4 regions of the Aquitalea sp. FG25 genome follow, and region 2 is predicted to be linked to each of the others. Evidence: predicted binding sites of a transcription regulator. Region 2 holds the regulator's gene; each other region holds the start of a gene.
The links. The regulator sigma-54, encoded in region 2, starts transcription at its own class of promoters, with help from an activator protein. The targets are predictions, from matches to a motif close to CTGGCACGCTTCATGCTT.

Region 1 (3,195 bases), on a different contig from region 2:
GTGTTTTCAGCGCGTTCCATATTGCGTGCCATCCAGTACAGGCACCCTGCCATTCGGCTCAGCATGTGATGTCCTCCTTCAGAATCCAGGTGTCTTTGGTGCCGCCGCCTTGCGAGGAATTGACCACCAGCGAGCCTTCGCGCAGTGCCACGCGGGTGAGGCCACCGGCCACCAGCTGTACTTTCTTGCCCGACAACACAAAGGGGCGCAGATCGATATGGCGCGGTGCGATGCCGGATTCGACAAAAGTGGGGCAGGTGGACAAGGACAGCGTGGGCTGGGCAATGAAGTTGGCCGGGTCTTCCAGAATGCGCAGGCGATAGGCATCGATTTCCGCCTGAGTGGAGGCCGGGCCCACCAGCATGCCGTAGCCGCCTGCGCCGTGGACTTCCTTCACCACCAGCTCGGCCAGGTGATCCAGTACGTAGGCCAGGTCGTCCGGCTTGCGCAATTGCCAGGTGGGCACATTGTGCAGGATGGGTTCTTCGCCCAGGTAAAAGCGGATCATGTCCGGCACATAGGGGTAGATGGACTTGTCATCCGCCACGCCGGTGCCCACCGCATTGCACACGCTGACACGGCCCTCGCGATAGACCGACATCAGCCCCGGCACGCCCAGCATGGAGCCGGCATTGAAGGCCAGCGGGTCCAGATAGGCATCATCCAGCCGGCGGTAGATCACATCCACCCGCTGCGGGCCGGAGGTAGTACGCATGTAGACATGGCCGTTTTTCACGAACAAGTCCTGCCCTTCCACCAGTTCCACCCCCATCTGGCTGGCCAAAAAGGCGTGCTCGAAATAGGCGCTGTTGTACTGGCCGGGGGTGAGTACCACCACGGTGGGGTTGTCCACCTCGGTGGGTGCCACCGCGCGCAGGGTGTCCAGCAGCATATTGGGGTAGTGCTCCACCGGGGTGATGTCGTGGCTGGCAAACAGCTCGGGAAACAGCCGCATCATCATCTTGCGGTTTTCCAGCATGTAGCTCACGCCGGACGGGGTGCGCAGATTGTCTTCCAGTACGTAAAAGCCGCCGTCGCTGTGGCGGATGATGTCCACCCCGGCGATGTGGGCGTACACCTGGCGCGGCAGATCGATGCCCTGCATGGCCAGCTGGTAACCGGCATTGGTGAGGATTTGCTCCGGCGGGATGATGCCGGCCTTGAGGATGTCCTGCTCGTGGTAGATGTCGTGCAAAAAGCGGTTGAGCGCTGTGACGCGCTGGATGCAGCCTGCTTCCAGGGTTTTCCATTCGCTGGCCGAGATGATGCGTGGAATGGTGTCAAACGGAATCAGCCGTTCCGAGCCGCTTTCGTCGCCGTAAACGGCAAAGGTGATGCCGACGCGGCGAAACAGCGTGTCGGCCTCGCTTTGCTTGTCGCGCAGCCAGGCGAGCGGCGCCTGGTTAAGCCAGTTGGCAAAGTGCTGGTAGGACGGACGGGTGTCCTGATCCGGTGCCAGCATTTCGTCGTAGTGGGTGTGGTCTAGCGGTGTAATCCGGTGCATCGCGCATTCCCCCTTGATGGCTTGTAAAGGGAGTAAGGCAATAAGCGTGCCCAAAAATGCCGGGCAACCGTCATTTTGACCGTGAGTCAGCTAGGTGCAGGGGTGGCGTGGTTAAACCGCCAGACGGGCAGGTAGGGAGATTTGGTGCGCGTGGCGGTTTTTTAGCGTGGCATTAAAAATTGATTGATTAATTATGCTGTAAAAAATTCACAAAGATAGCGGTGCTGCACCTTAATGACACACGGGTGCAAACGGTGGTGCAGGCTGTGGTTGAGAATGGTGCAGGGCGGCGCTGTCCGGACAGGCGATGCCGGGGCTGGCGGGCGTGAAGGCCACCGGCCACCGGCTGTCTGTCTGGTCAGAGGATTTCGGCAATATTGCGCGCGGCGCGCTTGGCATCCAGGAAAATCAGCCCCAGCTTGGCTTCGCGCCGGGCAATCACGGTCAGCACGGCATCGCGGCCTGCATAGCTCATCAGGATGTAGCCGTTGTCGCCCTTTACCATCACCTGTTCCAGTTCGCCACGCGCCAGCTCCTTGGCGGTGCGTTCACCCAGCGACAGCATGGCGGCGGCCATGGCACCAACCCGGTCTTCATCCACATCCTGCGGCAGCAGGGCGGCCATGGTCAGGCCATCGGATGAGATGATGGCCGAGGCTTCGATATCGGCCGAGGCACCGTTTAGGTCACTCAGGATGGACTTGAGCATCTGTTCACGCATGGTTTTCTCCAGTGGGTATTCTGTGGCCCGCAGCGGGGCTGCTGTTTATTCAAGCGTAACGACGGCTGAGCAATTCGATCAGCGTCACAAAGTGTTCGTCCTGCAGGCGCGGGGTACCGCCAATCACCAGCACGAAAGACTGCTGCCCCACGTGCAAGGGGAAAAACCCCAGCTCGCTCTGCCCGGCAGGGTTGCTGACCGACCAGGCCAGGCTGCTGATGTTGAGGTTGTTCTTCAGCAGCAGGGCGTGGCGACGGTTCAGCGACATGATGTCGCCGGCCAGGGCGGCGATTTCCTCGGCGGACTCGTGATGAAAGCCTGCCGTGGCGTAATACAGGCCGTTGTCGTCGGCCAGCAGGGCCCGGCCGTTGTCCGACAGTGCAGCCAGCAGCGATGGCAGCTGGCTTTCCAGATTGACCGCCAGCGAAGGACGCGGCTCTTCCGTGCCGTGGACAAAGTCCAGCCGCTGCAGCCGGTATAGCGTCTCCAGCCCTTTGTCCAGGTCGTTATTGCTCCACTCGGCCAGCAGGGCTTCGGTGAGCGGAACAGAATGGCCCAGCCGCAGAATCTGGGTCAGCAACACGCGGGCGGCATCCTGCTCGGGGCTGGACACGGCGTAGTAGGCTCCGGCCGGGCTGGCAATCGGGTACAGCGCGTCCTTGAGCGAAAGGTTGTCTGACATGATCAGCTTTCCAGCCCGGGATCAATGGAGAACAGCAGGGCCAGCACCAGCTTTTTGACGTCCTCCCGGGAGCGGGCATCAATTTCGAAAATGGGTGGCCGCATATCAAACTTTTCCAGCAGGGCGGCATAGGTTTCGATGCTGGGTGTGGCGCGCATATCGGTTTTGGTGACGCCAATCACCAGTGGTGCGTCCTTGAGCATGTCGCGGAAGGCATTCAGAAAGAACTGCAGATCCTTCACCGGATTGGTACGGGTATTGTCCAGCAGCAGAATCAGGCCGATGCCG
Region 2 (3,195 bases):
ACTGCCCATGCGGAAAAGGCTGACCGCGATAAACCCATCGAAATCAGCGCTGACCGAGGTAATCTCGATCAGCTCAAGGGCGTCACGGTATGGCAAGGCAATGTCATCATCATTCAGGGGACACTCAAGCTGAATGCCGACCGCGCCACCGTCACTCAGGACAAGCAGGGTAACCAGACCATGCAAGCCACTGGCCGCCAGGTGGTCTTCCGCCAGAAAATGGACGGCAAAAACGAGTGGATCGAAGGCCAGGCCAACCAGCTGGACTACAACACCGTCACCCACGCCGCAGTACTGACCGGCAACGCCCGCGTCAAACGCGGCAACGACCTGGTCATCGGCAATGTGATTACCTACAACACCGAAACCGAGATGTATGACGTCAGCAGCGGAGCCAGCAGCAATGGTGGCCGCGTCACCGCCATCATCCAGCCCAAGCCCAGGGACAACAGCCCTGCCGCCAAAAAAACCGACGGAAGTGCGCAATGACTGGCCCCAGCATCCTTAAAGTGGAGCGGCTGAAAAAGCGCTTCAAAAAACGTACGGTGGTCAAAGACGTCGCCTTGCAGATTCAGAGCGGCGAAGTCGTCGGTTTGCTTGGCCCCAACGGTGCCGGCAAAACCACCAGCTTTTACATGATTGTCGGGCTGATCGGTGCCGATGAAGGTGAAATCACGCTGGATGGCAGCAGCATCACCCACCTGCCCATCCATCAGCGCGCCCGCCTTGGCCTTGGCTACCTGCCGCAAGAAGCCTCCATCTTCCGCAAGATGACGGTGGAAGAAAACATCACCGCCGTACTGGAAATTGCCGGTTACAAAGGAGACATGCTGGAGCAGGAGCTCAGCCTGCTGCTGGATGACCTCAACATCGCCCACCTGCGGGAAAGCAATGCGCTATCTCTGTCCGGTGGCGAGCGCCGCCGGGTGGAAATTGCCCGGGTACTGGCCACCCGTCCGCGCTTCATCCTGCTGGATGAACCCTTTGCCGGCGTTGACCCGATCGCCGTCATCGACATCCAGAAAATCATCACCTTCCTGCAACAGCGTGGCATCGGCGTACTGATCACCGACCACAACGTCCGGGAAACCCTGCGTATCTGCGACCGGGCTTACATCATCAGCGATGGCTCGGTACTGGCATCCGGCGAACCGGAAGAACTGGTCAACAACGAGAAAGTGCGCCAGGTGTACCTGGGCGAGCACTTCCACCTGTAAACCATGAAACAATCATTACAGCTCCGGGTTTCACAGCAACTCACCCTCACCCCGCAACTGCAACAGTCAATCAAGCTGCTGCAGCTGTCCACGCTCGACCTGCAAACCGAGGTAGAACGCTTCCTGCTGGACAACCCCATGCTGGAACGCGGCGATGACCTGCCCGCGCAAGAAGGCCCCGCCACCGAATCCGCTAGCAGCAACGAAGAATCAACCACGCCAGCATCGGACAGCAGCGACAATGACAGCCACAACGAAAGCAGCGGCGAGCTGACCGACTGGGGCAGCGGCAGCCGACGCAACGACGGTGACGATGAGTTCGACCCCATGCTGAATGTCCCCTGCCCGGTCAGCCTGCGCGAACACCTGCTGGCCCAGCTGGGAGAGCTGACGCTGCCCACCAGGGATCAGGCCATCGTGCAGCTGCTGATTGAAGAACTGGACGACAACGGTTTTCTCACCATCGACCTGGAAGAACTGGCCAGTAATCTGCCACTAGAACTGGAGCTGGAAAGCGACGAACTGATGGTTGGCCTGCGCCTGCTGCAGCAATTCGACCCAGCAGGCATTGCCGCGCGCAGCCTGGCCGAATCACTGAGTCTGCAGCTGGCACGCCTGCCACAGCAAGAGCCTGGCCATGCCCTGGCACGCAAGATCGTGGCAGAACACCTTAGTTTGCTCGGCAATCGGGACTACACCCGCCTCAAACGCATACTGGGTGCAGATGACGAAGCCATCCGTCAGGCCCAGCAATTGATTTCCCGGCTAACGCCCCACCCCGCTGCCGGTTTTGGCGGTGAAGATGTGCACTATGTCATTCCCGATGTCACCGTACGCAAGCGCAAGGGCCACTGGGTGGCAGAACTCAACAACGGAGCCGTACCGCGACTACGCGTCAATCAGCTGTACGCCCAGATGCTGTCGGAAAACCGCAGTACGGCAGGTGAACTGACCGGTCGCCTGCAAGAAGCGAAGTGGCTGGTCAAGAACATCCAGCAACGATTTGACACCATTCTGAAAGTGTCAGAAGCTATAGTCGAAAGGCAACAAGCGTTCTTTGAACACGGTGAAGTGGCCATGCGCCCGCTCATCCTGCGCGACATCGCAGACGAGCTGGGATTGCATGAATCCACAGTGTCACGCGTCACCACCCAGAAATACCTGCTCTGCCCGCGCGGCCTGTTCGAACTGAAATACTTTTTCGGCAGTGCACTGGAAACCGACAGCGGCGGCGAATGCTCAGCCACAGCCATCAAGGCCCATATCCGTCGCATGATCGATGGCGAGAACACCGCCAAGCCACTTTCGGACAGCGCCATTGCCGACGAACTGGGCAAGCAAGGGATACAGGTTGCAAGACGCACCGTTGCGAAGTATCGTGAAGCTATGCAGATACCGCCGGTCAATCTGCGCAAGGCACTGTAAAGCGTGTCTTGAAGAATATCCGCTCGCCCGGCCGACCCGACCGGGCAGTCAACACAAGAAGGAGTTAGGGTATGAACCTCAAAGTAACCGGTCTCCACCTCGAAGTAACCCCGGCAATCCGTGAATTTCTGGAAAGCAAGCTGGAACGTATCACCCGCCACGTCGATCACGTGATCGACGTCACCGTCACCCTGTCGGTGGACAAGCTGGTGCAGAAAGCAGAAGTCAACGTTCACCTTTCCGGCAAGGATATCCACGTAGAAGCCACCGACTCCGACATGTACGCTGCCATCGATGCGCTGATGGACAAGCTGGATCGACAGGTACTCAAGCACAAGGAAAAACAGAGCGAACATCGCGTAACGCCGCAAGTTCAGCCGGAAGCATCCCTGTAATCACCTGACCTACGATGCGGGAACCCAACGGGTTCCCGTTTTTATTTGCACGGAGCCTTTTTCATTTTGCTGAAGGCAACGTAGAATTGGCCAGTTTTTGTCGCCGTGTGCATACATTCCTATGAGCCTGATTGGCAAAATCCTGACACAGGACCACA
Region 3 (3,195 bases), on a different contig from region 2:
TTGTCCCACTGCGCAGGCGGAAATGATTCAATCGGGGCCACATGCTGGATGCCGGCATTGTTCACCAGAATGTCCACGCCGCCGGTTTCGTGCGCGGCAAAGGCGCATAGCGCGTCAATCTGGGCCGGGTCGGACAAGTCTGCCGGATGATGCCAGGCCTGCACGCCGGTCGTGCGAATCTGGGCTAGTGCTGCTGCAACATCGCCAAAGCCGTTGAGCACAATATTGGCCCCGGCCTCGGCCAGTGCCCGGGCCATGCCCAGGCCGATGCCGCTGGTGGAGCCGGTGACCAGTGCGGTCTTTCCTGCCAGTGTTGTCATGATGAATGTCCTGTCTGGCCCCGCGCAGGGCAGGGCCGGTGTGAGGGATGGGTTTAAACCAGACCGGTGAGGTAGAACACGGTAATCACAAAGAACACGGCCAGCGTCTTGATCATGGTGACGGCAAAAATATCGCGGTAAGCCTCGCGGTGGGTCAGGCCGGTCACTGCCAGCAGGGTGATTACCGCGCCGTTATGCGGCAGGGTATCCATGCCACCGCTGGCCATGGCTACTACGCGGTGCAGCACTTCCAGCGGAATACCTGCCGCCTGGCAGGCGCTGATGAACTGCTCGCCCATGGCGGCCAGCGCAATGCTCATGCCGCCAGAGGCGGAGCCGGTGACGCCAGCCAGCGTGCTGACGGTGACCGCCGCATTCACCAGCGGGTTGGGAATGCTTTGCAGTGCATGGCCAATCACCATGAAGCCGGGCAGGGCGGCAATCACCGCGCCAAAGCCGTATTCCGAGGCAGTGTTCATAGCCGCCAGCATGGCGCCGGCAATCGCCCCTTTGCTGCCTTCGGCAAATTTCTCGCGGATGGCGGGCCAGGCGGTGAGTGCGACAAAGGCAATGCCCAGCAGCAAGGCGGCTTCCACCGACCAGATGGCGGTGACGGTGGAGATCTGCGTGGTGACCGGCTTGGCCATGCCGGCCAGATGCAAGTCGTGGCTGCTGCCATACCAAGCGGGAATCCAGCGGGTAAAGGCGAAGTTGCTGATACCGATCAGCAGCAAGGGAGCAATAGCCAGCCAGGGCGATGGCAGACTGCTGGTGTCGACATGTTCCGGCTCGTTGCGCAAATCGGTGCCGTAGCCCTCACCGCGTGCCATCAGGCTGCGGCGACGCCATTCCAGATACGCCAGCCCCACCAGGGTGATGAACACCGCACCGCAAATACCCAGTGCCGGAGCCGCCCAGGCGGTGGTTTTGAAAAAGGTGGTGGGGATGATGTTCTGGATTTGCGGCGTGCCAGGCAGCGCATCCATGGTGAAGGAAAATGCACCCAGGGCCACGGTGCCGGGAATCAGCCGCTTGGGGATGTTGCTCTGGCGGAACAGTTCGGCGGCAAAGGGATAGACGGCAAACACCACCACAAACAGCGATACCCCGCCATAGGTTAGCAATGCACACACCGCCACGATGACGGCAATGGCGCGCTTTTCACCAATAAAGCGGATGACGGCGGCGACGATGGACTTGGAAAAGCCGGATAGTTCCACCAGTTTGCCGAAGACCGAACCCAGCAGAAACACCGGGAAGTACAGCTTGATGAAGCCCACCATCTTGTCCATGAACAGGCCACTGAAGGCGGGAGCCACGGCGGAGGGGTCGGTCAGCAGCACTGCGCCCAGTGCTGCCAGTGGTGCCATCAGGATGACGCTGTAGCCGCGATAGGCGGCCAGCATCAGAAAAAACAATGCCAGCAAAACCACGATGAAACTCATGGTGTATCTCCTCTGTTGTTGTATGGCCTGCATGAGGCCTGGCGATCATGGATTTGCCCCATGTCGGTGCAGATATAACAGCAGGAAGCATGCCAGTGTTTATGGCTGTTTTAAATCAACAACTTGCAGTGATTTGTGCGGGCTGTGGTGATTTGCCGTCTCGATTTTGAGACAGCAAAAATGCGTGCAATCACGCCAGAAGGCTTGTGATTGCACGCTGGGGAGGGGTGTCTCGATTTGTAGACGCAGTCTCTGTCTGGAGACGTTAATGCAGAAAGATCAGACCATATTCAGGACTGGCCAGGGACAATCCCCCGCGCCGCCAGTTTCTTGTACAGCGTGGCGCGTCCCATGCCCAGCTGGCGCGCCGCAGTGGGCACATGGCCATTGGCCTGCTGCAGCGCCTGGCGCAGCAGTTGTGCCTCGAAGCTGGCCATTTGCTGCTGATAGTCTGCCCCGGGGGTGAGTACCGGCTTGTTTGGTACACCCAGCAGGGCATTGATGTCGGTATCGTTCAGCAGGTTGCCCTGGCCGAGCATGCTGGCCCGCTCCAGGATATTGCGCAGTTCGCGCACATTGCCCGGCCAGTCGTAAGCGGCCAGGCGCTGTAGCGCGGCATGGCTGATCTGGCGACGGGTGACATGGCCATGTCTGGCCAATTGTTCCAGCAGCGATTCCGCCAGCTCGGGCAGATCCTGCAGGTGTTCCCGCAAGGCAGGCAGGCGGATGGTCAGCACATTCAGCCGGTAATACAGGTCGGCACGGAAACTGCCGGCAGCCACTTTTTCTTCCAGCTGGGCCGAGGTGGCGGCAATGACGCGGATATCGGCGCGCAGCACCCGGTTGGCACCCAGTTGCTCGAACTCCTTGTCCTGCAGCACGCGCAGCAGCTTGGCCTGCAAGCTGGCCGGCATGTCGCCGATTTCATCCAGAAACAGCGTACCGCCATCGGCCAGCTGTAGTTTGCCGATGCGGCCCTTTTTATCCGCACCGGTATAGGCACTGGCGCTGGCACCAAACAGCTCGGCTTCCAGCAGAGTGTCGGGAATGGCCGCCATATTCAGGCTGACCAGCGGCTTGCCGGCGCGCGGTGACGCAGCATGAATGGCATGGGCCAGCACTTCCTTGCCACTGCCGGTTTCGCCCAGCAGCAGTACTGCCCCTTCCAATGGTGCTGCCAGCATGGCCTGGCGTTTGACTTCCGTGATTTGTCGGCTGTGGCCGACAAAGTCGTCAAAGCTGTATTTGGCCCGGCGGGCCTGTGCCAGCGATTCGCGCGTGGCGGCCAGCTCTTCGCCCATGCGGGTGAATTTGGCCACCAGCGGTGCCAGTGATTGGATCTGGTCGAACAAGGCAAAGCCGACGGCACCGATGATCTTGCCGCTGCTGTCTTTCAGCGGCAAACGGGTGACTACCAGCTGGTCTTTGCC
Region 4 (3,195 bases), on a different contig from region 2:
GCCTGTCCGCCTGTGTCGGTGGCTTGGGCAGGCCGGGGTCTGTCACCGGATTCTTTTATTGTTTATATGTGGCAGGGACCGAGGGGCTTAGGCCTGCTCTTCGGCCAGGGCCGGGTTGGCATGTGCCGCGTCGGCATCGATATCGCCTTCGGACGCAGCCACCACGGTGGTAGCAATGGCGTTACCCAGCACGTTGGTAGCTGTACGACCCATGTCCAGGAAGTGGTCGATCCCCAAAATCAGCAGAATGCCTGCTTCCGGCAGATTGAACATCGGCAGCACGGCAGCCACCACCACCAGGGAAGCACGCGGCACACCGGCAATACCCTTGCTGGTGATCAGCAGAATCAGCAGCATGGTGATCTGCTGGCCCAGTGTCAGGTGGATGTTGGCAACCTGGGAAATGAACAGGGCGGCAAACGAGGTGTACATGATGGAGCCGTCCAGGTTAAAGGAGTAACCCAGCGGCAGTACAAAACCGGAAATCCGTTCCTTGATACCAAAGCGTTCCAATTGCTCCAGCAGGGTCGGGTAAGCCGCCTCGCTACTGGCAGTGGCAAAGCCCAGCATCAGCGGCATGCGGATGGTTTTGAGCAGGGCAAAGATCTTCTTGCCGACAAAACCGTAAGCGGCAGCAATCATCAGCATCCACAGGCAGAACAGCGCCAGATAGAAGCTGCCCATAAACTTGGCATACATGGCCAGAACACCCAGGCCATCAGCAGTAATGGTGGCAGCAACCGCACCAAACACACCAACCGGTGCAAACATCATCACGATATTGGTGACGCGCAGCATGATATTGGCCAGTTGTTCCAGGCCCTTCATCAACAGTTCCGGCTTCGGACCCTTATAAGATGCGATGGCAAAACCGAAGAACACCGAGAACACCACCACTTGCAGCACTTCATTCTTCGCCATGGCGTCAAAGAAGCTGGTGGGGAACATGTGGGTGATGAAGTCCTTCAGGTTCAGTGCACTGGCTTTCACTGCCGGACCGGAAGCATCGGCCATCGGCAGGGTATAGCCCACACCCGGTTGCAGGGCATTGGCAAAGATCAGGCCCAGGAACAGGGACACCAGAGAAGCACCCATAAACCAGCACATGGCTTTCAGCCCTACGCGGCCAACAGAACGGGAATCGCTACTGCCAATACCATGCACCAGGGTAGACATCACCAAGGGTGCAATGATCATCTTGATCAAACGCATGAACACGTCGGTCAGGATGGAAAAGTAACCCGCAACGTCCTTCAGTTGCTTCGGATCGGTAATCGAGGTGTGACAGCCATAGCCGACTGCGATACCCATAACGAGGGCAATCAGGACCCACAGGGTAATCTTGTTGGTTTTCACGAGCGTTTCTCCAGAGTAACCCGGCTTTGCGACCGGTGTTGAGTACGCTCTATACAGCAGAAACCGTGCCAAGAAAAATTCACAAATTAACAAGATAACTACATGATTTTTATAGATAAAAATTAAATTACAACAGCATCAATTCGGAATTCCGAATCAGGCATTGGCAGGCCGTTTGGAAAACCGACCAGCGTATTGGGCAGCTAGCTTGAGAAGGGTCAAATCAGACCTGCTGGCTGCCAGAAAGTTTCCGCACTGCAGCATGAACTTGCTGCCAGTCCAGCAGCGACCGCCACCCTTTGGTCAGCCTGGCAGAATCATCGACAATCATCCCCATCCTCCAAGCTTCCAACGACCATCCGCAGCTACAAGGCTGGAACAAACACTGTGGAACCGTGTTAATCCACCCAGCCCCGCCCCACCGCATGTTCAGACAACGACAGGGACAATACCTTGAACACCATCACCAATTTTCGAGATCTGGGCGGCATTCAAAACAAGCACGGCAAGCAGTTACAAACCCACCGCCTATTACGGTCGGGCGAGCTGTCACAACTATCGCCGCCCCAACATCAGCAACTGATACAGCACTATCAAGTGGAAAAAATCATTGATTTCAGGAGTATGGATGAAGTTCAGCAACGACCCGATATTGCAATTACCGGGGCCCGCCATGTGCACATCGACCTGCTAGCCGAAGCACAGCACAAGGCACAAGCCTCCATTGCCGCCTTCTCCCAGCTGGAAAGTACTGCCAGAACACAGGAATACATGCTGGCACTGTACCGGGAACTGGCACTTTCCCCTGCGGCACAGGCTGGCTACCGGCGCTTTTTCCAGGAACTGCTTACTAGCCATGCGCAAAAAAGTGTGCTGTTTCATTGTGCGGCCGGCAAGGACAGAACCGGTATCGCGGCCATGTGATCCTGGAAATTCTGGAGGTACCACGGACGCTGATTTATCAGGACTATCTAAAAACCAACAGCATGCGCAGCAGCGAAAATGCACGACTCATTGCAAAGGCCGCCGCCACGGGCGCAAACCCGGCACAGCAAGCTGCATTGCGCGTTGCGCTACAAGTGGATCAGCAATATCTGCAGCGGTTTTACGCCACGGTGGAACAACACTACGACACCATGACATCCTATCTGCAATCGGTGATTCAGATCGATCCCGCCAGCAAACAGCAGCTGCAACGGTGCTATCTGGACTGAAGCTGCAGCACGCTGAATACTGGACATGAAAAAGCCGCTGTGAATCAATCACAGCGGCTCTGATTTGGTGGGCCCCCCGGGAGTCGAACCCGGCACCAACGGATTATGCTTACCCGCTACGGCTTTCGCCGCCCCTTTCGGGTTTGTGGTCTGGACTGTCTCTTGTCTTTACGACCTGCCCGTACAGTCTCTACACGTTCTCTCTTGCGAGAGCTTCGCTCGGGATTGCCACGCTGCCAAAGCAGCAGAGGTTTCCCCGAATTTGAGCAGTTCTACCAAGGAGCAGAGTCAACTTACCCCAAGGCAACCCAATCAGCGCGCTCCGTACCCTGTCGGGTCTTAGGAGATCACTTGTTAAGTCCGCTGCTCTAACCAAGCATGAGCTAGAGGCCCGAAGCTGCGCAGTATAACAGAATGAAATAAAAATCCCCAAGCCCTGATGCAAGCGGCTTGGGGATTCCATCCTAAAAGACGGGCGGGCTTACTGACCGCCCGGCTCGTTGTCCAGGAAGCTGCGCAGGCGTTCCGAACGGGTCGGATGACGCAGCTTGCGCAGGGCCTTGGCTTCAATCTGGCGGATACGTTCACGCGTCACGTCAAACTGCTTGCCCACTTCTTCCAGGGT

Region 1: a site for sigma-54 is predicted at 1,540-1,557, ahead of ACODR9_RS18865 (circularly permuted type 2 ATP-grasp protein). Genes of this name have one in related genera too.
Region 3: a site for sigma-54 is predicted at 1,844-1,861, ahead of ACODR9_RS17760 (GntP family permease). Genes of this name have one in related genera too.
Region 4: a site for sigma-54 is predicted at 1,411-1,428, ahead of ACODR9_RS17555 (dicarboxylate/amino acid:cation symporter). Genes of this name have one in related genera too.

The regions. Positions count from the first base shown of each region.
Region 1 covers NZ_JBMDJV010000024.1:8,297-11,491, forward strand. Annotated here, with positions in the region: gene ACODR9_RS18860 (alpha-E domain-containing protein) at 1-65, opposite strand, end outside; gene ACODR9_RS18865 (circularly permuted type 2 ATP-grasp protein) at 59-1,504, opposite strand; gene ACODR9_RS18870 (roadblock/LC7 domain-containing protein) at 1,863-2,225, opposite strand; gene ACODR9_RS18875 (peptidase M23) at 2,275-2,907, opposite strand; gene ACODR9_RS18880 (GTP-binding protein) at 2,910-3,195, opposite strand, start outside.
Region 2 covers NZ_JBMDJV010000023.1:30,317-33,511, reverse strand. Annotated here, with positions in the region: gene lptA (lipopolysaccharide transport periplasmic protein LptA) at 1-489, shown strand, start outside; gene lptB (LPS export ABC transporter ATP-binding protein) at 486-1,217, shown strand; gene ACODR9_RS18520 (RNA polymerase factor sigma-54) at 1,221-2,642, shown strand; gene hpf (ribosome hibernation-promoting factor, HPF/YfiA family) at 2,714-3,037, shown strand; gene ptsN (PTS IIA-like nitrogen regulatory protein PtsN) at 3,159-3,195, shown strand, end outside.
Region 3 covers NZ_JBMDJV010000021.1:57,587-60,781, forward strand. Annotated here, with positions in the region: gene ACODR9_RS17755 (3-hydroxybutyrate dehydrogenase) at 1-320, opposite strand, end outside; gene ACODR9_RS17760 (GntP family permease) at 374-1,765, opposite strand; gene ACODR9_RS17765 (sigma-54 interaction domain-containing protein) at 2,056-3,195, opposite strand, start outside.
Region 4 covers NZ_JBMDJV010000021.1:13,402-16,596, reverse strand. Annotated here, with positions in the region: gene ACODR9_RS17555 (dicarboxylate/amino acid:cation symporter) at 88-1,356, opposite strand; partial or broken gene ACODR9_RS17550 (tyrosine-protein phosphatase) at 1,810-2,570, shown strand; gene rpoD (RNA polymerase sigma factor RpoD) at 3,052-3,195, opposite strand, start outside.